4 regions of the Arthrobacter sp. TJ-238 genome follow, and region 4 is predicted to be linked to each of the others. Evidence: riboswitches for the same ligand, from Rfam matches in the RefSeq annotation. Region 4 holds a riboswitch; each other region holds the start of a gene.
What was found. A riboswitch is a leader RNA that binds a small molecule or an ion and turns the genes downstream of it on or off. The one in region 4 is predicted to bind S-adenosylmethionine.
Positions count from the first base shown of each region.

Region 1: it holds a riboswitch for S-adenosylmethionine, as region 4 does, so the genes downstream of both, AC4D2O_RS14585 (GrpB family protein) here and sfnG (dimethylsulfone monooxygenase SfnG) in region 4, are expected to answer to the same signal.
Region 2: it holds a riboswitch for S-adenosylmethionine, as region 4 does, so the genes downstream of both, AC4D2O_RS06180 (ABC transporter substrate-binding protein) here and sfnG (dimethylsulfone monooxygenase SfnG) in region 4, are expected to answer to the same signal.
Region 3: it holds a riboswitch for S-adenosylmethionine, as region 4 does, so the genes downstream of both, AC4D2O_RS09295 (ABC transporter substrate-binding protein) here and sfnG (dimethylsulfone monooxygenase SfnG) in region 4, are expected to answer to the same signal.

Region 1 covers NZ_JBZCNH010000006.1:231,465-238,822, reverse strand. Annotated here, with positions in the region: gene AC4D2O_RS14605 (ABC transporter substrate-binding protein) at 1-860, shown strand, start outside; gene AC4D2O_RS14600 (sugar ABC transporter ATP-binding protein) at 871-2,445, shown strand; gene AC4D2O_RS14595 (ABC transporter permease) at 2,442-3,440, shown strand; gene AC4D2O_RS14590 (ABC transporter permease) at 3,437-4,456, shown strand; SAM riboswitch class IV at 4,526-4,636, shown strand; gene AC4D2O_RS14585 (GrpB family protein) at 4,831-5,463, shown strand; gene AC4D2O_RS14580 (ABC transporter ATP-binding protein) at 5,919-6,860, shown strand; gene AC4D2O_RS14575 (ABC transporter permease) at 6,860-7,358, shown strand, end outside.
Region 2 covers NZ_JBZCNH010000003.1:12,956-20,313, forward strand. Annotated here, with positions in the region: gene AC4D2O_RS06160 (LLM class flavin-dependent oxidoreductase) at 1-480, opposite strand, end outside; gene AC4D2O_RS06165 (dipeptide ABC transporter ATP-binding protein) at 477-2,204, opposite strand; gene AC4D2O_RS06170 (ABC transporter permease) at 2,201-3,112, opposite strand; gene AC4D2O_RS06175 (ABC transporter permease) at 3,109-4,041, opposite strand; gene AC4D2O_RS06180 (ABC transporter substrate-binding protein) at 4,042-5,703, opposite strand; SAM riboswitch class IV at 5,851-5,978, opposite strand; gene AC4D2O_RS06185 (VOC family protein) at 6,082-6,510, opposite strand; gene AC4D2O_RS06190 (hypothetical protein) at 6,592-6,795, opposite strand; gene AC4D2O_RS06195 (CYTH and CHAD domain-containing protein) at 7,020-7,358, shown strand, end outside.
Region 3 covers NZ_JBZCNH010000004.1:85,350-92,707, forward strand. Annotated here, with positions in the region: gene AC4D2O_RS09290 (amino acid ABC transporter permease) at 1-432, opposite strand, end outside; gene AC4D2O_RS09295 (ABC transporter substrate-binding protein) at 443-1,360, opposite strand; SAM riboswitch class IV at 1,527-1,644, opposite strand; gene AC4D2O_RS09300 (aminodeoxychorismate lyase) at 1,752-2,630, opposite strand; gene yjfF (galactofuranose ABC transporter, permease protein YjfF) at 2,662-3,675, opposite strand; gene AC4D2O_RS09310 (ABC transporter permease) at 3,675-4,706, opposite strand; gene AC4D2O_RS09315 (sugar ABC transporter ATP-binding protein) at 4,703-6,226, opposite strand; gene AC4D2O_RS09320 (ABC transporter substrate-binding protein) at 6,327-7,313, opposite strand.
Region 4 covers NZ_JBZCNH010000001.1:227,901-235,258, reverse strand. Annotated here, with positions in the region: gene mmsB (multiple monosaccharide ABC transporter permease) at 1-426, shown strand, start outside; gene AC4D2O_RS01085 (RNA polymerase sigma factor) at 641-1,195, shown strand; gene AC4D2O_RS01080 (hypothetical protein) at 1,192-2,781, shown strand; gene AC4D2O_RS01075 (CoA-binding protein) at 2,906-3,406, opposite strand; gene AC4D2O_RS01070 (O-acetylhomoserine aminocarboxypropyltransferase/cysteine synthase family protein) at 3,403-4,782, opposite strand; gene sfnG (dimethylsulfone monooxygenase SfnG) at 4,782-5,948, opposite strand; SAM riboswitch class I at 5,954-6,057, opposite strand; gene AC4D2O_RS01060 (glycoside hydrolase family 6 protein) at 6,247-7,358, shown strand, end outside.

The DNA.
Region 1 (7,358 bases), on a different contig from region 4:
CGCCCGAGTACAAGGACAAGGTCGAGCTCAAGATTGTGCGGACCAATGACAACGACGCCGCCCAGCAGAATGCGGCGATGCAGAACCTGATCGCCGACGGCGTGGACCTCATCCTGTTCGATCCGGCTTCGTCGAGCGGCGCGGACGCGGCCATCACTCAGGCCTCGACCCAGGGGATCCCGGTGATCGCCAACGGCGGTCCCTACGACAGCGAGGATGTATACGTCGTCTCGACCGACTGGGCGACCGCCGGAACCACCGGTGCCGAGTGGCTGCTGGACAACCTCGGGGACAACAAGAACATCGCAGTACTCGAGGGTCTTGCCGGCGTCCCCCTCAACGAGGGTTCGATGCCCGGTGTCATCGAGACCCTGGAGAAGGGGGGCGCCACGATCGTCGCCCAGGACACCAACGGTTGGAACGAGGCTACTGCGCAGGAGGCGATGTCGAACATCCTGCGCTCCAACCCCGACGTCGGCGGCGTCTACTCGTTCCTCACCGGGGGCCAGGGTGCGCCCGAGGCCTTCGCCTCGGCTGGTCTGCCGTTCGTCCCTGTGGTCGGCGGCTCCGGGTACAACGGGGAGGCCTGTGCCCTGGTGAAGTACGAAGCCGACGGCCTGACCGGGAACATGGTCTTCGGCCAGCCGGCAATCTATGCAAAAGGCCTCGAGCAGGCCGTGAAGTTGCTGGAAGGCGAGGAGATCGACAAGGAGCAGTACTTCCCGCCGCTGGAGATCACGAACGAGAACGCCAAGGACTACTGCCTCGATGACAAGCCGAGCAACTTCCAGCTCGGCTACAACTTCCCGGGCCTCAACCTGCCGCTCGAGGATGTCATGACGTATTACTCGGGATCCTAGGAGATTCGCCGTGACTGATGCACGAATCGGCGTCGCGGCTTCGGCGGCAGCGCCCACCCCTGCCGCCGCGCCGGAGGGCAGGCCTCCGGCGTTGGACGCACTCCTCGTTGCCACCGACCTGGTCAAGACCTACGGTCCCGTGCACGCGGTGCAGGGCGTGAGCTTCCAGTGCAACCCCGGCGAGGTGCTGGCGCTCGTCGGTGAGAACGGTGCCGGGAAGAGCACTGTGGCGAAGATGCTGGCCGGTGCGGTCACACCCACCTCGGGCAGCATAGTCGTCGGTGGCCGGCCCCTTGCTTCCGGCAGCGTCAAGCAGTCGAGGCTGTCCGGAGTGCGCTGCGCCTTCCAGGAACTCGCCCTCGTCCCGGACTGGACCGTGGCCGAAAACCTGGGCCTTCCCGACGGTGCCCCGTACCGGGGATTCTCCCAGAGAAAGTCGATTGTCGCGGCCGCTGAACTGCTCAGTGCATTCGATCTCCCCCACATAGATCCGCAGGCGACCGTCGGAACGCTGTCGCTGGCCGATCGCCAACTCGTCGAGATCGCCCGAGCCCTTGCCGGCCGCCCGAGACTACTGATTCTGGACGAGGCGTCCTCCGCCCTGACACCTCCCGGGGTGGCCTGGCTCTTCCAGCGCATCCGGGACCTCACCTCCGAAGGTGGCAGCGTCATCTACGTCTCCCACCGCCTGGGCGAAATCGCCGAGATCGCCGACCGTGGAGCGGTCCTCCGCGACGGGAGGGTCGCCGGCGAATTCGTCCGGGGCGGCTGGACCGACGACCAGCTCGTCTCGCTCATGGCAGGGCGCGACGCCGCTCGATTCTTCCCGGCCCCGCCGGCACGCACGACCGATGCTGTCGCACTGGAAGTGACCAACCTGAGGTCCGATGGGGTGCATGGCATCGATCTGGTTCTCGGAGCGGGCGAGATCCTCGGGGTAGGCGGCCTGCAGGGCCACGGACAGGCGGAACTGCTGCGATCCCTCTTCGGGGCTGCCCCTGCAACGGCGGACACCTGGATCATCGCCGGACGACCTGTCTCGGGGACCACACCCGTGCGGTCGGTCCGGCGCGGGATCGGGTACGTGCCGGAGGACAGGAAGCGGGAGGGTCTGGCGCTGGAGATGAATGTCGGGGAGAACCTCCTTGTTCCCTGGTTCAAGGCCTACCAGCTTGGCGGCAGGCCGCGACTCACACGGGAGCGGAGGTGGATCGACGGTGTTCTGGGCGCACTGTCCGTTCGCACCCGCGGCCCCCAGGAGCTTGCGGGGAATCTATCAGGCGGCAACCAGCAGAAGCTCGTCTTCGGGAGGTGGATGGACAGGGCCCGCACCGTCGTCCTCCTGCATGACCCGACCCGAGGCATCGATGTGCGCGCCAAGCAGGAACTGTACGCAGCGATCGTCGATCTGGCGGAGCAGGGTGTGGGCATCCTGTGGTTCTCGACAGAAGTGGAGGAACTCGTGCACGTCTGCCATCGCGTCGCCGTGCTGTATCGGGGCGCTGTCATCGACGAGTTGGTTGGCGAACGGCTCACCAGCGACGCCGTCGTCGGCGCTTCCATGGGACTGAGGGCGGCCGTATGAGCGTCTCCTCGCCTCCCGCCGTCCGGTTGCGGCGCACCGGGATGACCCGGCTGCGCCGTGAGGGTGGCATCGCGCCGATCTGCGCGTTCGTCGTGTTTCTCCTCGTCTATGTCATCATCAACCCGGAACTCCTCACCCGGTTCCAGTTGCAGACCGCGGCCAACCTCGTGGTGCCTCTGGCCCTGGTCGCCCTCGGGCAGCTCCTCGTCGTCCTTGTCGGCGGGATAGATATCTCGATCGGTGCCATCATGAGCCTCTGCAACGTCGTGTTCGCGACACAGCTCGAGAGCGTCCCGCCGCCCGTCGCGCTCCTCCTCGCGCTCGGAGTCGGACTTACCTGCGGACTGTTCAACGGCTTCCTGGTGGCCTACGGCGGATTACCCGCCATTGCCGTGACGTTGGCAAGCGCATTCATCTTCGGCTCCCTCGCCCGTGAGGTGCTCGACCGGCCCGGCGGTGGGGTCACCAAGGAGATCTACCTCGCCACGAGCGGCGAACTGCTGCCCTATCTCCCGATCTCACTGGTCTGGCTGGCGGTCGTGGCTGCGCTCCTGTGGCTCCTCCTGCAGCGCACCGCGCTCGGGCGGCACATCTACGGGGTCGGATCGAGCATGGAGAGCGTGCGGGCCGCCGGCATCGACGCGCGGCTCACGAAGCTGCTCGCCTTCGGGTTGGCAGGAATGGTCACGTCCGCCGGCGCCATGATGCTCGCCGCATCCACGGTCACGGGTGATCCCAGGAGTGGAGACGCCTACCTCCTGAGCTCGATAGCCGCTGTCGCGCTCGCCGGCGCCGCCTTCACGGGCGGCCGGGGAAGCATCATCGGCACGGTCCTCGCAGCCTGCACGCTCGGCTTAATCGGGAACCTCCTCTTCTTCGCCGGTATCAACTCCTACTGGCAGTACGTCATCAGCGCGCTCATCATCTTCACAGTGGTCGGACTCCCGGTGGTCTGGGCCAGAACGACCTCCGCCCTGAAGGGAATCCGATCATGACCGTCAGGGACTCACCCGTCACGCACTCCCCGACCCCGAAGATGACCGGCAGGCCACCAGGATCCGGATCGGTCCGTCGAGTCGCGGCCGCCGTTCCCCGCAGCGTCTGGCCCCTCATCGCCTTCCTTGTGCTGTTCGGGATCGGAGGTCTCATCCGTCCGAACCTCGTCACGATAGATTCGCTGATCGGCACGGCGACCTTCGCGATCATCCTCGCGATCGCTTCCTTCGGTCAGACGGTCGCGGTCATCCAGGCCGGCATCGATCTGTCGGTCCCGAACACGCTCGCCTTCTCCGCCCTGGCGTTCCTCGGTCTCGCGGGCCCGCTGGGTCCGATGGGCGCGTTTCTGGCCGCGCTCTTCACCGGGGCCGTGATCGGCTTCCTCAACGGCTTGGTCATCTCGAAACTCGGGCTCACTCCGATCGTGACGACGATAGCCATGAACGGACTGCTGTTCGGAGTCATACTCCTGGTGTTCAATTTCTCGGAGCTCACCGCCATCCCCGAGTTCGTCATCCAAATCACCTCGGCAAAGATCTCGGTGTTCGGCGTCGAGATGGCCTCGGTGCTGCTGCTGGGACTGATTCTCATGGGAGTGCTGCAGATTGTGCTGAGCTTCACGGGATGGGGGCGGTCGCTGTTCGTCGTCGGTTCCGCGGCCGAGGCCGCGCGGCTCGGGGGTCTCCCTGTGGACCGTATCCGGATCGGTGGCTACATCGTGAGCGGCGTCCTGGCAGCTTTCGCCGGCATCGTGATCGTGGGCTACTACCAGCAGGCGTCGGCGACGATGGGAGCGAGCTATCTGCTGTCCTCGGTCGCGGCAGTGGTCATCGGGGGCGCCTCGATCTTCGGAGGACGGGGATCGGTCGTCGGCACCGTCGGAGGGGCACTCGTGCTCGCTCAGGTCTCGACGCTCGTAACCGTCCTGAACCTCGGGGCGAACATTCAGCAGCTCATCTACGGAGTCATCATCCTCCTCGTCGTCTCCCTCTACGGGCGGAGTGCTTCTACCTGAGGCGCTTCGCGACGCGAGATGACAGGTGCCTCTGGACCCGCCGTCGAACCCGACCCGGCCTCGGAGCAGAATCAAGGGTTCCAACGCAGAACTCTGGTTTGTTGGACGGCACCCCGCGCTGTAGTGGGTGCCCAAGGTGAGCATTCGGCCCGGCACGGAACGTGCGGGCAAGGACGGCGCTTCCTCGTCCGGGGACTGGAAGGCGTTCGCCGGGTCGATCTCGAAGGGGTCCTGGCGGAGGAAGACGGAAGGAGCGACGGCGGCCAGCACGAGGAAGGCCAGCAGTGCCGCGGGGATCCAGACGCGGATCGGGGTGCCCCGGACGAGGCCGGAGGCGCGCAATCGCGCGGTGGACGGCGCGGAAGCGTGGAAGCGTGGAACACTCTGAAGTCGTGACAACACATCCGCTGTGGAGGCCGTTTCGTGATGACGCCAACTACCGCCGTCAGACCGCCCGCACCGCGTATCGCCAAACACCGCCCGGTCCCCCGGAAGCACACCGGATAGCGTGGGCGACCCAGTTCGCCCTCATGCATCAACTCATCAGCAAGACGATTCCCGACCAGGTAATGCAGATCCGTCATATCGGCTCGACGGCCGTACCGGGCCTCCTCGCCAAGCCCGTGATCGATATCGATCTCACGGTCCCCCACGTTGCCGACGAAGCCGCGTTCGTCCCCCTGCTCGAATCAGTAGGCTTCCGACTCATCTTTCGGGACGACGTGGCCGGTGACACGCACCGACAGCTCACCTTCGGTGACCCCAACACGAATCTGCACATCTGGGAACCGAACGCCATCGAGCCTCGTCGCCACGAGATGTTCGTCGCGTGGCTCCGGTCCGATGTACAGGATCGACAGCGCTACGCCGAAGCAAAACAAGCGGCCACGGAAGGTGACGGGAACCGTCGGTACAACGACCTGAAAGCTGCGGTGGTCTACGACATCTACGAACGGATCTTCCTCGCCGACACAGCGCATGTTCATAACCCTCGGCCCCGCCGCTGACGGCGCACTGCCTTAAGAGGGCGCCGTGAACGGCTTCCGGGAGCGATCCTGCCGCCTGGGCGGCTCCCAAGATCACACTCAGTTAAGGCAAGGGACCCTGTCCAGTTAGCAAGCTCAAAGCAGGGTAGGTCCTGTGCAGTCGCTCGGACCGGTCCTCCATAGCGCTGAGCTGTTCCCAGAACTCGTTCCCCGAGAGCGTTCTCCCGTACTCCGTGGCGCAAGTATCGCACCCGTATCAAGGTACGCAACGGGTCCTGAGTGGATGTTGTACGCGCACGGCCCGAGCCAAGGACAAGGCTGCTTTCTGACATCAGCTACTTCCACCGCTTCCGGGCCGCTTGTAAAATGTGGGTTGGAGAGCCGGGAAGCCTGGTCGGCCCGCAAACGGAAACGCCTGCGGCATGCCATGGCAACCGTCGCGGCGTGTTGGCCGCGACCAAGGAACGGATCCTGTCATGCAGTCAGATTCATCTCCCGTCATCAACACCTCACGCCTCGCCAAGAGCTTTGGACGGACGGCCGCGCTTGCCGGCCTGGACCTGTCCGTCCTGCCGGGCGAAGTCCACGGATTCCTGGGGCCCAACGGGGCCGGAAAAACCACCACCCTTCGCATCCTCTTGGGACTTATCCGCCCCACGTCGGGAACCGCCCGACTGTTCGGCATCGATCCCTGGGCCGAACCGGTGCGGTCACACCGGGATGTGGCCTATGTTCCCGGGGACGTGACGCTCTGGCCCAACCTGACCGGCGGCGAGGTCATCGACCTGCTCGCCGGACTGCGCGGCGGTGCGGATGAGAACCTACGCCGCCAGCTCATCGACGAGTTCGACTTCGATCCGCGGAAGAAGGCGCGGACCTACTCCAAGGGCAACCGGCAGAAGGCAGCCCTGATCGCAGCCTTCTGCCGCCCCACCAGGCTCTACCTGCTGGACGAACCAAGCTCGGGCCTCGACCCGGTCATGGACGCCGTATTCCGTCGCCATGTCCGCCGGGTCACAGCAGACGGGGCGACAGTGCTGCTCTCCAGCCACATCCTGGCCGAAGTGGAACAGCTCTGCGACAGGGTGACCATCATCCGCTCCGGAGTGGCAGTGGAATCGGGGACCTTGGCCGAACTCCGGCACCTCACCCGCACGCGCTTCCGTGTCACGTCGGCGGCGACACCTGAGATGCTGTCCACATGGCGGGGAATCCATGAGCTCCGCGTTGACGGGACAACCATACAGTTCGACGCCGACACAGCCGACCTTGGCTACGTGCTGGATGCTTTGGCTACAGCAGGTGTCACGGGCATCACGGCCACACCCCCTTCCCTGGAAGAGCTCTTCATGCGCCATTACGGCGTGCAGGATGCCGGGCAGTCCAGCCACAGGAGCCAGAACGGTCAGGTGCTGTGATGAGCGCTGTGCTCCGGCTGGCCCTGCTCCAGGCCCGCAGGGACCGCGGGACCCTGGCCGCCTGGATCCTAGGCATCGCCGGTCTGGGCTACGCGGCCGCTACCGCTGTCACCACACAGTTCGGCGAGGACGGCGAGCGCGCCGCCCTGATTTCCGTGGCTGCCGTCAGTCCGGCCTTCCTCTTCCTCCGGGGGCTACCCGACGGCATCAGTTCCGGAGCGGTCACCTTCTTCCAGGGGTACTCGTTCACCGCTGTGCTGGCCGGGCTGATGAGCTCATTCCTGGTGGTCCGGCACACCCGTGCCGATGAGGACCAGGGCCGATCCGAGCTGGTCGGTTCCACCCGGGTAACCCGGGTGACGTCCCTGTACGCAACCCTGCTCCTCGGCACCTGCGCCGCCGTGGTCCTTGCCCTGGCCGTTACCGTCGGTTTCATCGGCGCCGGCCTACCGGCACGGGGATCACTCCTGGCGGGATCAGCTGTTGGCGCCGTGGGTC
Region 2 (7,358 bases), on a different contig from region 4:
GATCGCGTAGCGCTGGTCGTGTTCCACCTCGTCGGCGAGCCCGAAGTTCCGAGCCGCGTTGGGGAGGTAGGACGTCACGATGTTCCAGCCGAACCGCCCCTTCGTCAGGTGGTCGAGCGTGGATGCGCGCCGCGCGAAGGCGAACGGTGGCTCGTACGTGGTGGAGAACGTGGCCGCGAAGCCCAGGTGCTCGGTCACCGCGGCCATGGCCGGGATGACCAGGAGGGGGTCGTTGCTGGGGATCTGGACGGCCTCGCGGAGCGCCGTGTCCGGGCCGCCGCGGTAGCCGTCGTACGTTCCGACGACGTCGGCGAGGAAGACGCTGTCGAACAGCCCGGCCTCGAGCAGCTTCGCCGTCTCGACCCAGAAATCGAGGTCGTTGAAGCGGTGGCGGTTGTTCTCCGGGTGCACCCAGAGACCGTGGGAGATGTGTCCCACGCAGTTCATCTCGAAGAGGTTGAAGGCGATCTGGCGTGTCATGAGGTGGGGAGGTCCTTCCGGACGGCGGGGAGTTCGGGGATGGCGTTGATGAGCTGGCGTGTGTACTCGTGCCCGGGGTGGTCGAAGACGTCGGCGACGGTCCCGTGCTCCAGGACCACGCCGTCCTTCAGGACCAGCACCTCGCGGCTGACGTGCTGGATGACGCCGAGGTCGTGCGAGATGAAGAGGTAGCTGAGCCCGAAGCGCTCCTGCAGGTCCGTCAGGAGGTCGAGGATGCGGGCCTGCACCGTGATGTCGAGGGCGGAGACGGGTTCGTCGCAGATGATGACCTCCGGCTCGGCGGCGAGCGCGCGGGCGATGGCGACGCGCTGCCGCTGCCCGCCCGAGAGTTCCAGGGGGCGGCTGTGGGCCCGGTCGGCAGGCAGGCCGACGAGGTCGAGCAGGTCGAGGACGCGTCCGGCCCGCGCGGTCCGCGGAGTGCCGGCGGCAGCGACGGCCTGCCCGATGACCTGCCGCACGGTCTTCCGCGGGTCGAACGACTGCAGCGGGTCCTGGTAGATCATCTGCACCGAGCGGCGGGCCGCGAGGTCGCGAACGGCGCTGTGCTCAGCCCAGGTGCGGCCCCGGACATGGACGGTGCCTGTGTCCGGGGCCTCGACGCCCAGCGCGATGCGCGCCACGGTGCTCTTGCCGCTGCCGGATTCGCCGACGATCCCGAGGGTCGTCCCCTTCGCCAAGGTGAAGGACACGCCGTCGACCGCCGTGCGACGGCTGCCGTCGGGACCGGCGAAGGTCTTGGTGAGCGCCTCGACCGCCAGGGCGGCCGGTGGGCTCGGCGCCTCGCGGGAAGGCCCGCGGAACGGCTCGCGGGACGGGTCGGGCGCTGCGATGTCGGGCTCCGCGCGGTCCCGTACGGTCAGCCGCCGTCCGCGCGACGACCGGGAGGGGATGGCCGCCAGGAGTCCCTGGGTGTAGGGGTGCCGGGGGTCCTGCAGGACGGCCTCGACGGTGCCCTCCTCCACGATCTCGCCGTTGCGCATCACGGCGACGCGGTCGGCGAGGCCCGCGACGACGGCGAGGTCGTGGCTGACCACGAGCATCGCCGTGCTGCCTCCCTTCAGGCCGCCGAGCAGACGGAGGACCTGTGCCGCGATGGTCGCATCGAGCGCCGTCGTCGGCTCGTCGGCGATGAGGAAACCCGGGTCCGCGGCGATCGCCGAGGCGATCAGGGCGCGCTGGCGGAGCCCGCCCGAGAGCTGGTGCGGGTACTGTCCGGCCCGCACCTCGGGATCGGGCACGCCCACGGAGGCGAGGAGCTCGACAACGCGCGCCCGCCGGGCAGCCCGGTCGAGGTCGCTGTGGAGGCGGAGGACCTCACCCACCTCGTCGCCGACCGTGCGCAGCGAGTCGAGGGAGGAGAGTGCGTCCTGCAGGATGAAGCCGGCCTCCCGGCCACGGACGCGGGCCCACTGCCGCTCGCCCCACGCTGCGGCGTCCTGGCCGTTGAAGCGCTGGGCGCGGGACCGGACGTGGGCGCCGGCACCGGTGAGACCCACGAGGGTCCTCGCGGTGACGGACTTGCCGGACCCGGACTCGCCCACGAGCGCGAGGCATTCACCCGGGCGGACGGACAGGCTGAGGTCGTGGATGACCTCCCGGTGGTGGGCGCCGCGGCCGAACCCGACGGAGAGCCCCTCGAGTTCGACGACGGGTGCCTGCGGCACGAGTGCGGCGGTGGTGGCGGCCAGGGTGGTGGAGCTCATGCGAGCCTTCCTTCGGCGCGGCGACGGAGCTCGCGCCCGATCACGGTGATGGACAGGACGGTGGCGACGAGGAACGCAGCGGGGAACGTGATCATCCAGGGCGCGTTCGAGATGAAGTTACGGCCGGCCGAGAGCATCGCGCCCCATTCGGGGGCGGGCGGAGGGGTGCCGAGCCCGAGGAAGCTCAGCGACGCCCCGGCCCCGATCGCCGAGCCGATACCGATCGTGGCGAGGACGAGGACGGGCTTGATGACGTTCGGTACGGTGTGCGTCAAGAGGATCCGCCAGGCCGGCAGGCCCAGGGTGCGGGCGGCCTCGACGAAGCCCGACCGACGGACGAGGTGCGTCTGCGCCCGAGTGATCCGGGCGTAGTAGGCGATGCTGCCGGCACCGATCGCGAGGATCGCGTTCTCCGTGCCGCCGCCGATGATGCCGATGACCACGAGTGCGAGCAGGATCTCCGGGATGGCGAGGGTGACGTCGAGGAAGCGCATCACCGAGGCCTCCACGAGCCGCCCGTTGAGACCGGCGAGGAGGCCGATAGCGGTCCCGCCGACCACGCCGATCGCCGTCGCGCCGACCCCGATGTACAACGAGGTGGCGGCGCCGTGCACGATCCGCGTGTAGTTGTCGGCGCCGGAGTCATCCGTGCCGAACCAGGCGGCGGCGCCGGGCGCCTCGAAGCTCCTGGCGGTGTTCACGGCGTACGGGTCGGCGGGAGCGAGCAGGCCCGGGGTCAGGACCGCCGCCGCCAGCCAGAGGAGGAACGCGGAAGCCAGCAGGATCCCGGGGCGGACGCGCCACCGGCGTCGCCGTGGCCCGGGGGTCCCGACCCGTGCTGATTCAAGTACGGGGAGTGCGGCCGGCGGGGCGACGGCGGGCGGGACGGTGCGTGAGGCGATGCTCATGCGGTCACCACTTTCGGGTCGATGAGCGTGTAGAGGAGGTCGATCACGAGGTTCACCACGACGTAGACCGCGGCGGACAGCAGCACGATCCCGAGGATGACCGGCAGGTCCTTGTTGTAGACCGAGGCCAGGGTCAGCGACCCGATGCCCTGCCTGCTGAAGAGGGTCTCGACGACCACGGACCCGCCGAGCAGCGCGGCCACGACGAAACCTGACATGGTCATGACCGGGATGGCCGCGTGCCGGAGTGCGTGCCGGATCCGGACCGGGAGGTCGCGCATGCCGCGGGAGCGGGCCGTCAGGATGAACGGCTGTTCCAGGACGTCCTCGAGTTCGTTCCGCAGCACCTGGGAGAGGGTCCCGAAGACTGCGAGGGCGAGGGTGAGGGCCGGGAGGACCAGCGCGGCCGGTCCCTGGTTCCCGCCGATGGGGAACCAGCGCAGCGTGAACGAGAAGACGATCAGCAGCGCGAACCCGATGATGAACGTCGGCGTCGCGGCGAAGACCACCTCGATGCCGGAGACGATCGACCGGATCCAGGAGGCGCGCTGCGCGGACAGGATCGCCACGACGAATGTCAGGGGCAGCGCGACGGCGACGGCGGACGCCGCGAGTGCCGCCGTCGCGCCGATCTGCTGCCCGATCGCCACCGAGACGGGCAGGCGCAGCCTGTAGGACTGCCCGAGGTCGCCCTGCACCAGGTTGCCGAGGTAGCTGCCGTACTGCACGAGGAGGGGCTGGTCGAGGAGGTAATCGGCGCGGACCTGCGCCAGCGTCTCCTCCGTGGGCCGTGCGTCGGGCCCGCCGAGGATCAGCAGCGCGGTGTCGCCCGGGATCAGGTAGACGGCGAGGAACGTCAGCGTCGCGGCTCCCCAGAGGACGCCGATCCCGATTGCGAGTCGCGTGAGGACGCGGCGGAGCACGGTCACCTACTCGGCCTTCCAGGCGTAGGTGAGGACGGGCACCGGGTGGGAGGTGTCCACCGCGACGTCGTGCAGGGTGTTCGCGTACGCGAACTGGCTCGGGTTCTCGTAGAGCGGTACGCCGGGCACGATCTCGAGCAGCCGGTGCTGCGCCTTCGAGTACGCTTCTTCGGCCACAGGCCCGTCGTCGGCCTCGCGGGCCGTGGAGAGCAGGGCGTCGAGCTGGGGGTCGTCGACGTAGGACGAGTTCTGGCCGATCCGCTCACCCGTGATCTCGGAGGAGTGGTAGCGGATGAACAGGACGTCGGTGGTGTTGGTGTGCCAGACGCCGGCCAGGGCGTCGTAGTCGCCGGCGTAACGGAGTTCCGTCAGTTGTGCCTGAGGAAGCTGGATGATCCGCAGGTCGAAGCCCACCTTGCGGGCCTCTCCCTGCAGCTGCACGAGCAGTGGGCTCGGCGTGGAACTCTCCACCGTGGGGACCTCGACCGTCAGCCTGCTCCCGTCCTTCGTGCGGAAGCCCTCGCCGTCACGCCCGGTCCACCCGGCGTCGTCGAGCAGCTGGTTCGCGCGCTCGGGGTCATACGTGAGGACCCCCTCGACAGTCGGGTCGTAGTACCTGCTCTCCCTGGACAGGAAGCCGTCGATCGGCGTGTAGGTGCCGAAGCCGAGGCTCTCCGTGACGGCCTTCGTGTCCACTGCGGCGGCGAACGCCTGCCGCACCGCGAGGTCGTCGAACGGTGCACGATTCAGGTTGAAATTGAGGACGTAGGGGTTGCCGGTCCGGGCGAGGTTCTCGTACGTGAAGTTCGGGTCGGCCTGCACGGCCGAGGCGTTCTGCGGCGCGAGGTTCTCCGTCAGGTCGTACTGGCCCGAGACGAGGGACTGGTGGCGGATGACGGGTTCGCTGACGAGGGTGACCTCGACGCCGTCGAGGTACGCGGCACCGTCACCGTCCAGCCACTCGGGCGCCCAGGCGTAGCCCTCCCGCTTCGTGTAGCTGATGCTCTGGCCGGGGCGGTAGTCGGCGACGGTGAAGGGCCCTGTGCCGATCGGCTTCTGGCACAGCGTCTCGGGCGCCTCGGTGATGGCCTTGCCGGAGTTCATGCCGAGCCAGGACTGGGCGAGGGTGTAGAGGAAGGGGGTGTAGGGGTAGGCGAGGTGGGCCTCGAAGGTGTATTCGTCGAGCACCGTGCCGTCGACGTACGGGGCGATGTACGCGGCAGCGAGGGGTGACTTCGTGGCGGGGTCCCTCATGTGCTCGAAGTTCTGCCCGAGGACCTCCGCGTTCCAGGGCGAGCCGTCGCTGAACGTGACCCCCTGCTTGAGGCGGAACGTGTACGTCCTGCCGTCCTCCGAAACATCCCAGGACTCGGCGAGGTACGGCGCGATGTCCCCGTTCTCGTCGAGGGTCACCACGTTGTCGTAGATCAGGCGGCCGAGGAACTGCTGCTGCGTGGCGGAGATGCCGTGGCCGTCGAGGCAGCCCGGCTCGGCCGAGATGGACACGTCCAGGACGCCGCCGGAGACCGGCTCGCCACCGGTGACGGCGGACGAATTCGCCGGACCGGCGCAGCCGGCCAGGAGGACGAGGAGGCCCACCGCGGCCAGGACCGTGGCGTTCCCGGAGCGGTTTCGATTTCGGGCAGGACGAATTAAGGGTGCGTTCATGGGAAATTCCTCAAGAGTCGTTCCGGCGCAGCGCGGAGCATATTGCGTCCGGAAGGAGAATGAAAAGGAGAGTGAAGGGAAAAGACGCACCGAGGGCGCCGGGATCCTGCTAGGGGAGGGCGGTACAGCTCACGATGAGTGCCTTTCGAAGTGCTCTTGCCCGCACCGGACCGGCACTGTGTGCCGAGGAGAAGGCCGCTTCGTCATCCGAACCACCCAGGAACATGGGGTTGGCGCGCGATCCAGTCGGAGCTTTACGATCGCGTCTCTTGAAGCTGGAACCAACTATAGGCAGATGCCCGGGGCGTCCGACCAATAAAAAGAAATATGACACGGCGCGAATTGCCGTGGAGTGGACGGAATGTCCTGCGGTGCATTTCAGCGAAGGGTGACGGTGCCGTCGTCGAGGATGCGCCACCCGGGATTATGGGCGATCTCCCACACGATTCCGTTCGGATCGCGCACGAGCCCGCGGAAGATGCCGCCGAAGACGCTCTCCTGCGGCTCCTGGACAGGGGTGCCGCCGGCGCGCATCATGGCAGCGACGGCGGCGCGGACCTCTTCCGGGCCGTCGACATTGTGGGACAGCACTATGCCCGACGGTACCGGTGTGGCGTCGAGCCCGAGGTCCTGGGCGAACTTACCGGCGAGGAACAGCCCGAGGAGCACTCCCGGAGCCACTTGGTAGAAGATCACCTCGTCGGGCACATCGAGAGTCGGCGTCCACCCGAGCCCTTCGCTGTAGAAGGTCCGCGCGGCGTCGAGGTCCCGCGCGGCGACGGTGACGAAGTGGAGGCGTGCGTCCATGGAGAGAGCGTACGGGTTCCGACCCTCGCGGAAGCGTTCCCGATCCCGGTGGAACCGGGAACGCTTCGGTCGGGACGGGTGTCAGTGGCTCAGAGGAAGAGGGTGCGTCTCCCTGTACCGCTGGATGTGGAGGGCGAGCTTCCGCTCCGCTTCACGGCGACGCTCGCACTGGCGTTTGAGGTCGGACTCGGACAGCGCGGGTGCGCCGCGCTGGATGCGTTCCCCTGAGGGGGGAGCGGTGGCAGGCAGACTCACGGGTCGGGGCTCCGACTGTTCTGTGGTCATGGCGGTCTCCTTCGGTGGGAAGGGCGCGCGACGAATGGTCCGACGGTGGGTGGTCGACGCGCGCCTTCGTCGACCCAGGGCTCGTGTCGGTCCTCGAGTTCCGCAATTGTGCACCTGATCGGCGCATCCCTCTAGGGTCTTTCGGCCCCACCGCGCAGCGGAAGGGGGTCGTCGGCCGGCAGAGACCTGCTGACGTCCGACCTGGCGAGGATATACAGTGCCCTATGCGCGCTGAGCCTGTTGTGGAGATCGAGCGGAAGTTCGACGTCGAGGATGACACCCCGCCTCCCGCACTCGAGGACGTCCCCGGGGTCGGAGGTGTGGATGCGCCCGTCGAGTTCCACCTCGAGGCCGAGTACTTCGATACGGAGGACCTGAGGCTGGCGTCCCAGCGGATCACCCTGCGACGCCGGACCGGCGGCGAGGACGCCGGTTGGCACCTGAAGCTGCCGGCCGGTGCCGACGAGCGCCACGAACACCATGCGCCACTGGGCAGGACCTCGGTGGTGCCGAAGCCGCTCCTGAAGCTGATCCGGGTGCACACGAGGGACAGTGCGCTGGTG
Region 3 (7,358 bases), on a different contig from region 4:
GCTGTAGCTGAAGCCCAGGGCGCGCGAGGCCTCCAGCTGTCCCTTCTCCACGCTCTGGATACCGGAGCGGAAGATCTCGCCGATGTAGGCAGAGGCGATCAGCGAGAGGGCGAGGATGCCCAGGGGGTACGGACTGGTACTGCCCGTGATCTCCCGGAGGATCGGACCCAGTCCCAGACCGATGAGCAGGATGATCACGACGGCGGGGAGCCCGCGGAAGATGTCCGTGTAGATGCGCGCGATCCAGCGGAGCACCCGGTTGCGGGAGATCCCCATGATCGCGAGGATCATGCCGACGATCGTCCCGATGATCCCCGAGGCCAGCGCGAGCATGAGCGTGTTCGGCAGGCCGACGGTCAGGAGGTCCGGCAGGACGGCGGCCATCGCCTCCCAGTCGAAGAAGGTTTTTCCGAGTTGTTCCAGGGCGTCCATGCAGGGACCGCTACTTTACTTCCACGGCTTTGCTACCGGGCTTCCAGTCGGTGGGCATCTCGCGGTCCGGGTACCACTCCTTTGTGAGCTCGGTCCAGGTGCCGTTGGCGATCACGGCGTCGAGACCCGCGTTCAGGGCGTCGATGAGCGGCTGGTTCTCGCTGTTCACGGCGTACGCGGTGAAGTTCTCGGTGTTGATGATCGTCTCGGCGATCGTGGTGTCGTCGCCCTCCTTCACCTGGCCGGTGGCCTGCTGCGACGGTGCCACCCAGGCGTCCACCTGCCCGTTCTTCACGTTGGCGTAGACGGTGTTGTAGTCCGGGAAGCGCACGGGCTCGAGGCCCAGGGTGTTGGTGACGTAGTCGTCCTGGACGGTGCCCTGGACCACCCCGACGCGCGTGCTCTCGGACAGGGAGTCGAAGCCGGTGACGGAGGAGTCGGTCTTCGCGACGACGGCCATGTAGCCGAAGTCGTAGCCGTTGGTGAAGCCGACGTTCTCCCGGCGGGCCTCGGTCGTGGAGATCGAGGAGGATCCGACGTCGTACTGCTTGTTCTGCACCTGGGCGAGGAGCGCCGAGAAGTCCGTGGAGGCGAACTCCACCTCGAGGCCCAGCTTGTCGCCGATGGCGCGCAGCAGTTCGTTGTCGTAGCCGGTGAAGACGCCGTCCTCCAGGAAGATGTTCGGCGGGGCGTCCGAGAGCGTGCCGACGCGCAGCGTGCCGTCGGTGATCAGGCCGAGGTCCGCCGGATCGATCTCCTCGACCGGGGTGGTGGTCTCGGTGGTGTACTTGTCCAGCGACTGCTGGTCGCTGCCGGCCAGGGCGTCGGTGGTCTCGGTGGGTTCGCTGCTGCTGGAGCTGCCGCAGGAGACCGTCAGGGCGAGCAGGGGCACGGTCAGTGCGGTGAGGACCTTACGGGAGAGGTTCATGGTGTCCTTCGTGGTGGCGGGCCCGGGAACGGGCGCGCTGGGTGGGGTGCTGGGGACGCCGGAGGCCGGCGGGAGGACTGCTGGCTGCTGGGTGACACGCTCGCTGTTCTGGGCTGTGCGCGCTGTGGCGGTCGGACCGGGCCGAAAACCGGGGAAGGACCGCACGACGCCGTACTTGCCAACCGGGGGACTGGACCCGGCGGCCGAATCTTCACCTGGAGCACCCCACTACGGGAGAGGGTTGCTGTCCAGCCGGCCAGGGCCGATGGCTGGAACTCTTGATTTGAGCAAAACGCTAGGGCAGCACGGAGTGTCCGGTCAAAACGGGATCACGGATATTGCGCCGCTTGACGCGGGAATCCGGGGGATCAGGGGCGGGGTGTGGCCGACTTCACACGAATCGGTCCACGAGCGCGGTCAGTTCCTCGGTCAGGGCCGAGGAGGTGCGGATCTCCTGCCCGTCGAGCGAGAGGACGGGCACGAGGAGCCGGATGCTCGAGATGAGCCACACGGCATCGGCGTCGAGGAGGTGGTGCGGTTCGAGCGGCCCGTACCCGAGGTCCCACCCCTGCTCCTTCGCCGCGGTGAACAGCGCGGCCTGCGAGGTGCCGGCCAGGATGCCGCTCTCGAGCTGCGGCGTGACGAGCGTCTTCCGCCCGTCGCGCACATAGGCGAGCAGCACGGTGGACGTGGGCCCCTCGAGGATCTTGCCGTCGGATGAGGTGAAGATGACGTCATCCGCGCCGGACGCCTTCGCGTGGCGGATCGCGGCCATGTTGACGGCGTAGGAGAGCGTCTTGGCGCCCATGAGCAGCCACGGTGCGCGCTGCGCCACGGTGCTGTCGTACCCGCGCTCGAGGAACAGGACCCTCACGCCCGCCTCGCGCTGCGCCAGCGTGGCCGCCGGGACGGGCGCCACCTGTACCCACGCCGTCGACCGTCCCGCGCCCTCCACGCCGCGGGTGGCCACGAGCTTCACGACGGCGCTGCCCAGGTCCGGCTCGGCGCTCGCGAACTCGCCGAGGGCGGTCCGGATGGCACGGCTCCAGGCGTCCGCTTCCGGCACCACCAGGTCGAGGGCCGCGGCCGACGACGCGAGCCGCGCCAGGTGCGCCTGCTCCTTGCGGGGCGTCCCGTCGACGGCGAGCATCGACTCGAACACGCCGTCGCCGCGCGTGGCGCCGAGATCGGTGATCATCAGCTGCGGCTGCGAGGCATCCGCGATCCTGCCGTCGTCGTGGCCGGGGTCGAGGAACACGAGAACCGTCATGGGCCCCAGCCTAGCGGGAGGCCCGGCAGCGTCAGGTGATTCCGACCTTCCGGGTGAACAGCTTCTGCAGCAGGATGAAGGCGAGGAGCAGGGCGCCGATCACGATGCGCGTCCACCAGGAGCTCAGCGTGCCCTCGTAGGAGATGAACGTCTGGACGATGCCGAGGACGAACACCCCCGCGAGGGAGCCGAGCACGTACCCGTACCCGCCGGTCAGCAGCGTGCCGCCGACCACCACCGCGGCGATCGCGTCGAGCTCCAGCCCCGTGGCGGCCAGGCTGTACCCGGAGAGGCTGTAGAAGGAGAACAGGATCCCGGCGATCGCGGAGCACACGCCGCTGATCCCGTACACGAGCACCTTGGTGCGCGGGACGGCGAGGCCCATGAGCACCGCGGAGGACTCCCCGCCGCCGATCGCGTACACGGTGCGGCCGAAGCGCGTCTGGTGCAGCACGTAGAACGCGACGGCGACGACGAGCAGGGCGATCACGACGCCGGGAGAGACGAACAGCTTCCCCGCCAGCGGGATCCTCGCCTGGGCCATCGACGTGAAGAACGGGTCGGTCACGGTGATGGAGTCGACGCTGATGACGTAGCAGAGGCCGCGGGCCAGGAACAGCCCGGCGAGGGTCACGATGAACGGCTGGATCTCGAAGACCTGGATGACCAGGCCCATCGCGAGGCCGAAACTCGCCCCCGTCAGGAGCACGAGGAGGATCACCGCGACCGGGTTCCAGCCGGCCTGCAGGAGGGCCGCGGCGATCATCATGGACAGCGCGACGACGGACCCGACCGACAGGTCGATGCCCCCGGTGAGGATCACGAACGTCATGCCGACGGCGAGCACGATCAGGAAGGTGTTGTCGATCAGGAGGTTCAGGAAGACCTGCCCGGACAGGAACCCGGGGTACATGGCGGCGCCGACGGCGAACATCGCGACGAACAGGCCCACGGTCGCCAGTGTGGGGGCGTACCGTGCCTTGCCCTGGAGGCGGCTGATCCGGGAGCGGTCGAGCGGGGCGGAGGTGCGGGTGAGGACGGACATCAGGCGGCCACCTCCACCCGCGGCTGCGCGGGGACAAGGGGCCTGCGTCGCCCGAAGAGGGTGCGGGCCCGGGGGGACTGCAGGAGGCAGACGGCGATCACCACGAGCGCCTTGAACACCAGGGTCGCCTCGGGCGGGATGCCCAGCGTGTAGACGGTGGTGGTCAGGGTCTGGATGATGAGCGCCCCGACGAGCGTCCCCACCAGGCTGTAGCGGCCACCGGCCAGCGACGTGCCGCCGATGACGACGGCGAGGATCGCGTCCATCTCGATGTAGAGGCCGGCGTTGTTGGAGTCCGCGGCGGTGACGTTCGAGCTGATCATGAGGCCCGCGACCGCCGCGCACAGTCCGCTGAAGATGTAGACGGTCCAGGTGATGGTGCGGGCATCGAGCCCGGCGAGCCGGCTGGCCACGGGGTTGATGCCCACGGCCTCGATGAGCGTGCCGAGGGCCGTCCGGCGCGTGAGCAGGCCGGCGGCGCCGAAGGCGGCCGCCGCGATGAGGATCGAGATGGGCAGGCCCAGGAAGAAGCCGGCGCCGATCGCCCGGTAGGAGTCGTTGGAGACGGAGATGATCTGCCCGTCGGTGACCAGCTGGGCGAGCCCCCGGCCGGCGGTCATGAGGACGAGCGTCGCGATGATGGGCTGGATCCCGATGACCGAGACCAGGAATCCGTTCCACGCCCCGAGGAGGAGCCCGGCGACGACGGCGATCGCCACCCCGGTGGCGGCGGTCTGCAGGGAGGTGGGATCGGGGGAGCTGTAGATGTACATGCAGGAGACGGCGCCGGCGATGGCTGCGATCGCTCCCACGGAGAGGTCGATGCCGCGGGAGGCGATCACCAGTGTCATGCCGAGCGCGATGAGGATGGTCGGGGCCCCGTTGCGCAGGATGTCGATCAGGCTCCCGTACAGGTGGCCGTCCTGGACGCGGACCGAGAGGAAGTCCGCGCGGAAGAGCTGGTTGAGCAGGAGCAGCAGGACCAGCGCGAGGACGGGCCAGGTGAGGCGGTGCTTCAGCAGCGCGCTCATGGATTCGTTCCCGCGATGACCGTCATGACGTCTTCCATGGTGACTCCGTCGTTGGGGATGTCCGCCACCATCTGCCGGTCCTTGAGGATGGCGATGTGGTCGCTGAGGCGCAGCACTTCCTCGAGTTCGGCCGAGATGAAGATGACGGACATGCCGTCGGCTGCGAGATTGCTGATGAGCTTCTGGATCTGCGTCTTGGCGCCGATGTCGATGCCCCGGGTCGGCTCGTCGAGGATGAGCAGCTTCGGGTCGGTGATGAGCCAGCGGGCGAGCAGCACCTTCTGCTGGTTGCCGCCGCTGAGGTCCCGGATGAGCGACTCTTTGTTGGACGGGCGGATGTCGAGGGCCCTGATGAACCGCTCGGCCAGCTCGTCCTGGGTGGCGCGCGGTACGCGTCGCCACCAGCCCTTGCCGGCCTGCATGGCGAGGATCAGGTTGTCGCGGACCGACAGGTCCCCGATCAGTCCCTCCTCCTTCCGGTTCTCCGAGGAGAAGGCGATGCCGCGGTCGATGGCGGATCGCGGCGTGCGCAGCGTCCGGGACGTGCCGCTGATGGTCAGCTGTCCCTGGTCCGCGCGATCGGCGCCGAAGAGCAGCCTCGCCGTCTCGGTGCGGCCCGACCCGAGCAGCCCGGCGAGGCCGAGGATCTCCCCTGTGTGGACGGTGACCGTGACGTCCCGCACCGAGCCCTTCCTGCCCAGGCCGTCCGCCTGCAGGAACGGCACCTGTTGCGTGCGGTCCGGGTGGCGCCGGCTCTCGGCCTCCTCGAGTTCGGTCAGGGCGTCCAGTTCCTTGCCGATCATCTTGGAGATCAGGCCCATGCGCGGCAGGTCGCGGGTCGGGTACTCACCCACGAGCCGGCCGTTGCGGAGAACGGTCATGCGGTCGGAGACCTCGTAGACCTGCTCGAGGAAGTGGGAGACGAACAGGATCGCGACGCCCCGGTCCCGCAGCGTCCGGATGACGGTGAACAGCTGCTGGACCTCGTCCGCGTCGAGGCTGGAGGTGGGTTCGTCGAGGATGAGGACCCGGGCGTCCACCTGCATGGCCCGCGCGATCGCGACGAGCTGCTGGATGGCGATGGAGTGCGAGGACAGGATGGAGCGGGGATCGATGTGGCCCAGCTGCAGTTGCCCGAGGACCTCCTGCGCCCTCCGGCGGACGTTCCGCCAGTGGATGCCGCCGCGCCGGCGCGGTTCGCGGCCCAGCAGGATGTTCTCCTCGACCGAGAGGTTCGGGCACAGGTTCACCTCCTGGTACACCGTGCTGATCCCGGCCGCCTGCGCCTCCGCCGGGGTGCCGAAGCTCTGCTGTGCCCCCAGGACGGTGATGGTCCCGCCGTCGAGCGCGTAGACGCCGGTGAGCGCCTTGATGAGCGTGGACTTCCCGGCGCCGTTCTCGCCGAGGAGGGCGTGGACCTCCCCCGGGAACAGCCGGAAGTCGACGCCGTCGAGCGCCTTCACGCCCGGGAAGGCGATGGAGATGCCCTGCATGTCCACCACGGGGACGGTCTCGCTCATACGGCTCTGCCCTCCTGTAGGGCGGATGCGGCGGGTCCTCCCGCCGCATCCCGCCTCCTGGTGACCCGGCCGTCCCCGCAGGGACGGCCGGGTCCGGTTCCTAGTACTCGCGGCTCGCGAGGACTTCCTTGGCCTGCTCCGGCGTGAAGGTGGTCTCCTCGGTGACCACGCGGGCCGGGACCTCCTCACCCGCGACCACCTTGGCCGCCAGGTCCATCAACTGCTCGCCGAGGAGCGGGTTGCACTCGACGATGAAGTTGATCTTGCCGTCCGCGAGTGCCGTCATGCCGTCCTTCACGGCGTCGACCGTGATGATCTTGATGTCCTTGCCCGGCACCTTGCCCGCGGCCTCGATGGCCTCGATGGCACCGAGCCCCATGTCGTCGTTGTGGGCGTAGACCACGTCGATGTCCGGGGTGTTCTTCAGGAACGCCTCCATCACCTGCTTGCCGCCGCTGCGGGTGAAGTCACCGGTCTGCGATTCGACGATCGTGAGGTCCGGATCGGCGGCGATGGCGGCCTCGAAGCCTTCCTTCCGGTCGATGGCGGGGGCGGCTCCGGTGGTCCCCTGCAGTTCCACGATGTTCACCGGACCTTCGGTGGACGCCGAGTCCTCGACCAGCCACTCGCCGGCCTTCTTGCCCTCCTCCACGAAGTCCGAGCCGAGGAAGGTCCTGTACAGCGAGGTGTCGGTGGAATCGACGGCCCGGTCGGTGAGGATCACGGGGATCTCCGCGTCCTTGGCCTCCTTCAGCACGGTGTCCCAGCCCGACTCGACCACGGGGGAGAAGGCGATGACGTCCACCTGCTGCTGGATGTAGGACCGGATGGCCTTGATCTGGTTCTCCTGCTTCTGCTGCGCGTCGGAGAACTTCAGGTCCACGCCCGCCGCCTCCGCGGAGTCCTGGACGGACTTGGTGTTGGCGGTGCGCCAGCCGCTCTCCGCACCGACCTGGGCGAAGCCCATGGTGATCGTGTCGTCGCCGCCGCCACTGCCGCCACTGCTACCGGAGTCGGATCCGCCGCCGCAGGCCGTGAGGGCGAGGGTTGTGGCGGCAAGGGCCGCCACCAAGGATTTCCTGAACACTGCTGCCTCCTGGGAATCGGGACCGCAGCAAGGGGGTAACTGCAC
Region 4 (7,358 bases):
GTCATGAGCAACAGCGTGTTCGGCCGCCACGTGTACGCCCGCGGTGGGAACCTGCAGGCTGCACAGCTCTCGGGGGTCAACACCAAGCGCATCGACTTCATGCTCTTCGTCAACATGGGTGTGCTCGCAGCCCTGGCGGGGCTCATCTTCACCGGTCGCCTCAACTCGGCCGGCCCAGGGGCGGGAAACCTCTTCGAGCTCGACGCCATCGCCGCGGCATTCATCGGCGGAGCGGCCGTCACAGGCGGCGTGGGCACCGTGATCGGGGCCATCACGGGCGGCCTGATCATGGGCGTGCTCAACAACGGGATGTCGCTGCTCGGCGTCGGCATCGACGTCCAGCAGTTCATCAAGGGCATGGTGCTCCTGTTGGCCGTCGGCTTCGACGTCTTCAACAAGCGCCGCGCCTCGAGCGCCCTGAAGTAGGGCCGGGAGGACGCCGGAAGAAATTCCGGCGGCGGCGTAACTTTTGCGTCCCTCCGGTCGATTACCCAGATGTAAGCGCCGCACCGAGGCTTATCCCCCAACGGGCCTCGGTGCGGCCTTTTCGTGTCGCGGCACAGGTGCGTCCCGCGGCAGGACGGTCGAGGCCAACGGTTACGATGGTCACGCCGCCCCGCTCGAGCAAGGAAAAGACACCGTGGTCCCACCGCTGCCTGATGATGCGCTCGACCGCGCACGGGCCGGAGAACCTGCGGCACTCTCACTGATCTACCAGGAACTGAGTCCGAGCGTGCTCGGCTATTTCGCGGGCCGGGGCACTGAGGACCCGGAGGCACTCACGCAGGAGGTCTTCCTCACGGTCTTCTCGAAACTCGACTCCGTCTCCGGCGGGCTGCGGGGGCTGCGCACCTTCACCTTCTCGGTGGCGCACGCCCGGCACGTGGACGAGGTGCGGAGGAAGGTGCGGGCACCGGTCCTCGTGGGCTACGAGGCCGACGGCGACACGCGCACCGTCGAGTCGGCGGAGATGGTGGCGCTGGGGAACCTCGATGCCGGAGAGGCCACGGGCATGCTGGCACAGCTCAATGCGGAGCAGCGCGACGTGCTCCTGCTGCGCATCGTGGCCGAACTGCCGATCGAGCAGGTCGCGGAGATCCTCGGCAGGTCGGCAGGATCGGTCAAGCAGCTGCAGCGGCGGGGACTGCTCAAGCTGAAGGAACTCGTACACCCCAACGAATCGGATGCACAATGACTGGACGCCAAACGCCGTCGCCGGACTCCGTGCCGCGCATCCTCGAGGAGGCGGGCATCGCCGAGGACCCGGCGCTCGTCCACGCCGTCCGGAGCATCGCGGCGCTGAACGAGCGGTCCGCACCGGACGCCTCCGCCGAGCTCGCGCAGCTCATGGCCGACGGCGGCAGGGCGCCGCAGAGCCGCCGGAACAAGCGCCGCATCACGTTCATCGGTGGTGCCCTCGCGGTGTCCATGGGTGCGGGCATGTCCGGGGTCGCGGCGGGGACGCTCCATCTCCGCGACGGGTTCGACGACGCCGTCGTCTCCATCACCCGCTTCACCGTCCGCGATGACGTCGACCGGGCCGAGCCCGCCCCGGGACCGCTCGCCGACGCGGGCCGACGGCATGTTCCCACCGCTGTCCCGGGGGCGCCCACTCACGCCCACGCTCCGGCGTCGTCCGCCTCTGCGGACGCCGGCGGTCTCCCCGCACCGGCTCCCGCTCCCGCGTGGCCCGATGCGGGCGTCGCTGCCGCTGCCCCGACGGCGCCGCCCGTCGCACCGGAAGCCCGGCCACCGGCCGGCACGGCGTTCCCAGCAGACCCCGCGACCCCTGCGCCGGATGGGCCGCAGCCGCGCGCGGTCCCGGTGACGCCACCCGCGACGGGAACGGCGCCGGGCGCGACCGGCCGACCCGATCAGGCGCGGGCCGGTCAGGGTCGGTCGGGCCAGGGCATGCTCGGGCAGCGCTCGACCCCGCCCCGGCCCGTCCAGGAGAAGTCCGGTCCGGTCACGCCGGGCCAGGCCAAGCCCGGTCCGGTCACGCCGGGCCAGGTCAAGCCCGGTCCGGTCACGCGGGGCCAGGTCACGCCCGGCCAGGTCACGCGGGGTCAGGTCAAGCCCGGACAGGTCACGCGGGGTCAGGTCAAGCCCGGACAGGTCACGCGGGATCAGGTCAAGCCCGGCCAGGTCACGCGGGGTCAGGTCACGCCCGGCCAGGGCCGGGACAGAAGCGTGCCGAAGGAGAGCACCGGCACCGGTCCGGAGACGATCAGCGGTGACACGCCGGCTCCTGTCCACCACCGCAGGTCGTGGCTCCGCGCACCGGCCGGTCCTGCCGACGCGTTCTTCCTCGACGCACCGATCGCCCTGGACGCCGAAGGGCTCGCGCTGTTCCCTGCCGATGCGCTCTTCGATCCGGCGGACCCGGCGCCGGGGCTTCCGGCCGAACCAGCCGAACCGGCCGAACCGGCCGAGCCGGCCGAACCGGCCGAACCGGCCGAACCGGCCGAACCGGCCGAACCAGTCGAACCAGCCGACGCTCTGCCGGCCCACACCCTGCCGGAAGTCGCTCTGCCGGAGGACGCTCTGCCGGAAGTCGCTCTGCCGGAGGACGCTCTGCCGGAGGACGCTCTGCCGGAGGACGCTCTGCCGTTGGAACCCGTCGAGCCGTTGGAAGCTGAAGCACAGGACAGCTCCGGTGTAGACGTCGTCTCCGGTCCCGACGTCATCGTGCCCGAGGCCGCCGTGACCGGGCTCGAGGCGACGAACGCCGCAGCCCCCGACGTCGTGCCTGCGGAGTCGACGGACCACCACGCCGAATGACGCCGGCTCAGGGCTTCCCGCCCCGATCCAGGGTCGCCGTCTCCGAGGCCTGCTCCCGATCAGTGGGAACGTGTGACCATTCCCACTGATCGGAACCGAGAGCCGGGAGGGAAGGGCAGGCGCCCTATGAGGTGATCTGCCGCTTCGAGGAGATCACGCCGGTGTTGAACCCGGCGAGGTTGAGCCCCCCGTGGAAGCGCGCGTGCTCGATCTTGATGCAGCGGTCCATCACCACGTCCAGGCCCGCGGCCTCCGCGTCCCGCGCGACCCCCTCGTGCCACGAGCCGAGCTGCAGCCACAGCGTCCTCGCGCCGACGTCGAGCGTCTCCGCCAGCACGGAGGGCAGATCGTCGTGCTTGCGGAACACGTCCACGACGTCGGGCACCTCGGGCAGGTCCTTCAGGGACGCGTAGGCCGGCTGACCCAGGATCTCCTTCGCCACGGGGTTCACGAAGTACAGCCGGTAGGGCGAGGAGGACTGCAGGTAGGTGGCCACGAAGTAGGAGGCCCGCGAGGGCTTGTCCGATGCTCCGACGATCGCCACCGACCGCGCGTTCCTCAGCAGGGCCAGGCGTTCCGGAGCCGAGGGCCCCTCCCAGGTACGCGGTGCTGCTGTCCCGCTCATGCTCCCACTCCCACTGCCCGCGTTGCGGATTCGTCGTCGTCGTCCTGTCCGGCTGCCTCCTGCGGGAGGTCCTCGAACGATGCGTCCGAGGCGTTCGCCGCGACGTCGAGCGCCTGGTCGAGGTCCCACAGGATGTCGTCGAGGTCTTCGAGGCCCACCGAGATGCGCACCAGGTCCTCGGGGACGCCGGCCGCGGCGAGCTGCTCGGCCGAGAGCTGCTGGTGCGTCGTCGAGCCGGGGTGGATCACGAGCGTGCGCGCGTCGCCCACGTTCGCCAGGTGCGAGGCGATCTGCAGCGACTCGATGAACTTCTGGCCGGCCTTGCGCCCGCCCTTGACGCCGAAGCTGAACACCGACCCGGGTCCCTGGGGCAGGTAGGTCTTCGCGCGCTCGTGGTGGACGTGCGTGGGGAGTCCCGCGTAGTTCACATATTCGACGCGGGGATCGGCCTGCAGCCATTCCGCCACGGCCTGCGCGTTCTCGAGGTGCTCGTCGAGGCGCTGGGCCAGGGTCTCCACCCCCTGCAGGAGCTGGAAGGCCGACGACGGCGAGAGCGACGGCCCGATGTCGCGGAGCTGCTCGGTGCGGAGCTTGGTCAGGAACCCGTACTCGCCGAAGTTCGCCCACCACTGGATGTTGCCGTAGGAGGGCACCGGCTCGGTCATCATGGGGAACTTGCCGTTGCCCCAGTCGAACCGTCCGCTCTCCACGATCACGCCGCCGAGGGTGGTGCCGTGCCCGCCGATGAACTTGGTGGCGGAGTGGATGACGATGTCGGCGCCGTGCTCGATGGGCCGCACGAGGTAGGGCGTGCTCAGCGTCGAGTCGACGATGAACGGGATCCCGGCGTCGTGCGCGACCTTCGCCAGCCCGGCGAGGTCCGCGATCTCGCCGGAGGGGTTCGCGATGACCTCGGCGTACACGGCCTTGGTGTTCTCGCGGATGGCGGCGGCGTAGTCGGCCGGATCGGTGCCGGGCACGAAGGTGGTCTCGATGCCGAAGCGCCTCAGGGTGACGTCGAGCTGCGTGACCGTCCCGCCGTACAGCTGCGACGCGGCGACGATGTGGTCGCCCGCCTGACACAGCGCCGCGAAGGTGATGAACTCCGCGCTCATGCCCGACGCCGTCGCCACCGCGCCGATGCCGCCCTCGAGGGACGCGATGCGCTCCTCGAACGCCGCGACGGTGGGATTGCCGATGCGCGAGTAGATGTTGCCGTACTTCTGGAGCGCGAAGAGGTTGGCGGCGTCGTTGGTGTCCTTGAACACGAACGACGTCGTCTGGTAGATCGGCACGGCGCGCGCGCCGTGCGTGGCGTCGGGGGTACCGCCGGCGTGCAGGGCACGCGTGCGGAAACCGAAGGAACGTTCTGCCATCAGATACCTGCCTTGGTGGATTCGTGGGTTGCGAGGGTGGCGTCCGGATCGAAATCGACTCCGGCGGCGCGCGCGGCGTCCGCCTCGAGCTGCCGCACGATCGGCAGGACGTCCGTGCCGAAGGCGGCGACTTCCTCCTGGAAGTGCAGGTAGCAGGTCAGGAGGAGATTCACGCCGATCTTCTTGTACTCGACGATGCGCTCGGCGATCTGCTCGGGCGTGCCGATGAGCCGGGTCCTGAAGCCGTCGTTGTACTGGACGAGATCCTCGAACGAGGAGTCGGCCCACATGCCCCTGCCGTCCTTCGTGGCCGCGCCCGCCTCCTGGACGGCGTCACGGAAGCCCTCGACGGCGGGGCGGTGCGCCTTCGCAACGATCTCGCGCAGCGTGTCCCGGGCCTCCTTCTCGGAGTCTCGGGCGATGACGAACCCGTTGAGCCCGTACCGGGGGTGCCGGCCCGCCTGGGCAGCGGAGGCCCGCACGCCTGCGATGTTCTCCCTGAATCCCTCGAGGTCCTTGCCGTTCGAGAAGTACCAGTCCGCCACCCGGCCCGCGGTGGCCTGCGCCGCCGTCGAATTGCCTCCGAAGAAGATCTCGGGGTGCGGACGCCCGGGCACGTCGACCGGCGCAGGGCTGAGCGTGAAGTCGGTGATGTCGTAGTACTTCCCCGACTGGCTGTACCCCTCCACGGTCCACAGGCCGCGCAGCACGCGGATGAACTCCTCCGTGCGGACGTACCGTTCGTCGTGCTCGAGCCAGTCGAGGCCGAAGTTCACGAACTCGTCCTTGAGCCAGCCGGAGACGATGTTGACTGCGGCACGGCCGTTGGAGATGTGGTCCGCGGTGATGATGAACTTCGCGAGCACGCCCGGGTGCCACATGCCGGGGTGCACCGCGGCGATGACCTTCAGCTTCTCGGTCGCGGCGAGGAGCGCGAGGGAGAACGACGTCGCCTCGTGCTGCTTGTCCGCGCCGTAGGACGCGGCGTAACGGGTCTGCGACAGGGCGTACTCGAAACCGGCGTCCTCCGCGATCCGGGCGAGCTTCCGGTTGTACTCGAAGTCCCAGCCGGTGCGCTGCTCGATGGTCGAGACCACGAGGCCGCCGCTGACGTTCGGCACCCAGTAGGCGAATTTCAGCGGGGTGGAAAGGTCGGCGACGCTCATCATGTCCTCCATCGGTCTGGCAGTAGCACCCTACTGTCGCCGCGGATCGCGGAGGCCAGGGTTGCTGCGGCGTCAGTGAGCCAGATCTCTCAGCCGCTCGGGATGGTCAGAACGAGTGTGACACCGTGCACTCGCGGAACCAAACAATGTGTCCCCCGAAGAGCTCGCCACCCGCTCGTGCGGGGAGTGCCGGGACCCTTGACAAAGTTGACCGGCGCAACAAAGACCGGCCGTGGGAGCGCTTCCACGGGGAAAGGGGCGCATTCCGTTCGGGTTCTCGAAACCACCCATCATCGACATGAGGAGCAACGAGGCACAGCGCCAGATCGCCGGGCTGCGGTCCTCGGGTGACCGTCGGACGGCGGACGGCCTCAGTGCGATGGTCTCCACGCCGCAGGCCGTGTGGGTCACGGACGGCGACCCCACCACGGTGACGCGGGAGGTCCGTGCCACCACGCATCGCGCCGCCGGCAAGAAGCAGATGCCCGTGCTCGCCGCCTACAACCTGCCGTTCCGCGACTGCGCGCAGTACTCGGCCGGCGGGGCGACCGACGTCGCCGGCTACAAGACCTGGATCGACGCCCTCGCGGCAGGTATCGAGGATCGGGCCGCGATGGTGGTGCTCGAGCCGGACGGGCTCGGGATCATCCCCTGGTACCGCGGGCTCGACGGCAACCTCGAGTGGTGCCAGCCGGCGGAGGCCGACGCCGCGACCGCGGCCGCGGAACGCTTCGAGATGCTCGACTACGCGGTGGACCGGCTCAAGGCGCTGCCGAACACGAAGGTCTATCTCGACGGCACGCACAGCGCCTGGCTCGGCACGGGGGAGATCGCCAGCCGCCTCGTGAAGGCCGGCGTGCAGAAGGCGGACGGGTTCTTCCTCAACGTCTCCAACTACGAGCTCACCGAGCGGCAGCTGAAGTACGGCTCCTGGGTGTCCCAGTGCATCTACTACGCCACCGAGATCGACCCGGGCGCCTACGGCTCCTGCGCCAGCCAGTTCTACCCGGCCTCACCCTCCGACTTCTCGACGTGGGGCCTGACGGATGCCTGGTACGCCCAGAACGTGGCGGGTGCCCGCAACGCGCCGACGTCGGAGGACCTGGCGCACTTCGTGGTCGATACCAGCCGCAACGGCCGCGGGCCGTGGGTGCCGACGGCGACCTACCCGGATCCGCAGGTCTGGTGCAATCCTCCGGCTCGCGGACTGGGCCATACGCCCACCACGGACACGGGCAACGACCTCGCCGACGCCTTCCTGTGGATCAAGGTGCCCGGCGAGTCGGACGGCGAGTGCAGCCGCGGCCTGACCACCAACGGCGGGGTCGATCCCGAGTGGGGCCGGGTGGACCCCGCGGCAGGCGGCTGGTTCCCGGAGCAGGCCCTCGACCTGATCAGGAACGCCGGCGC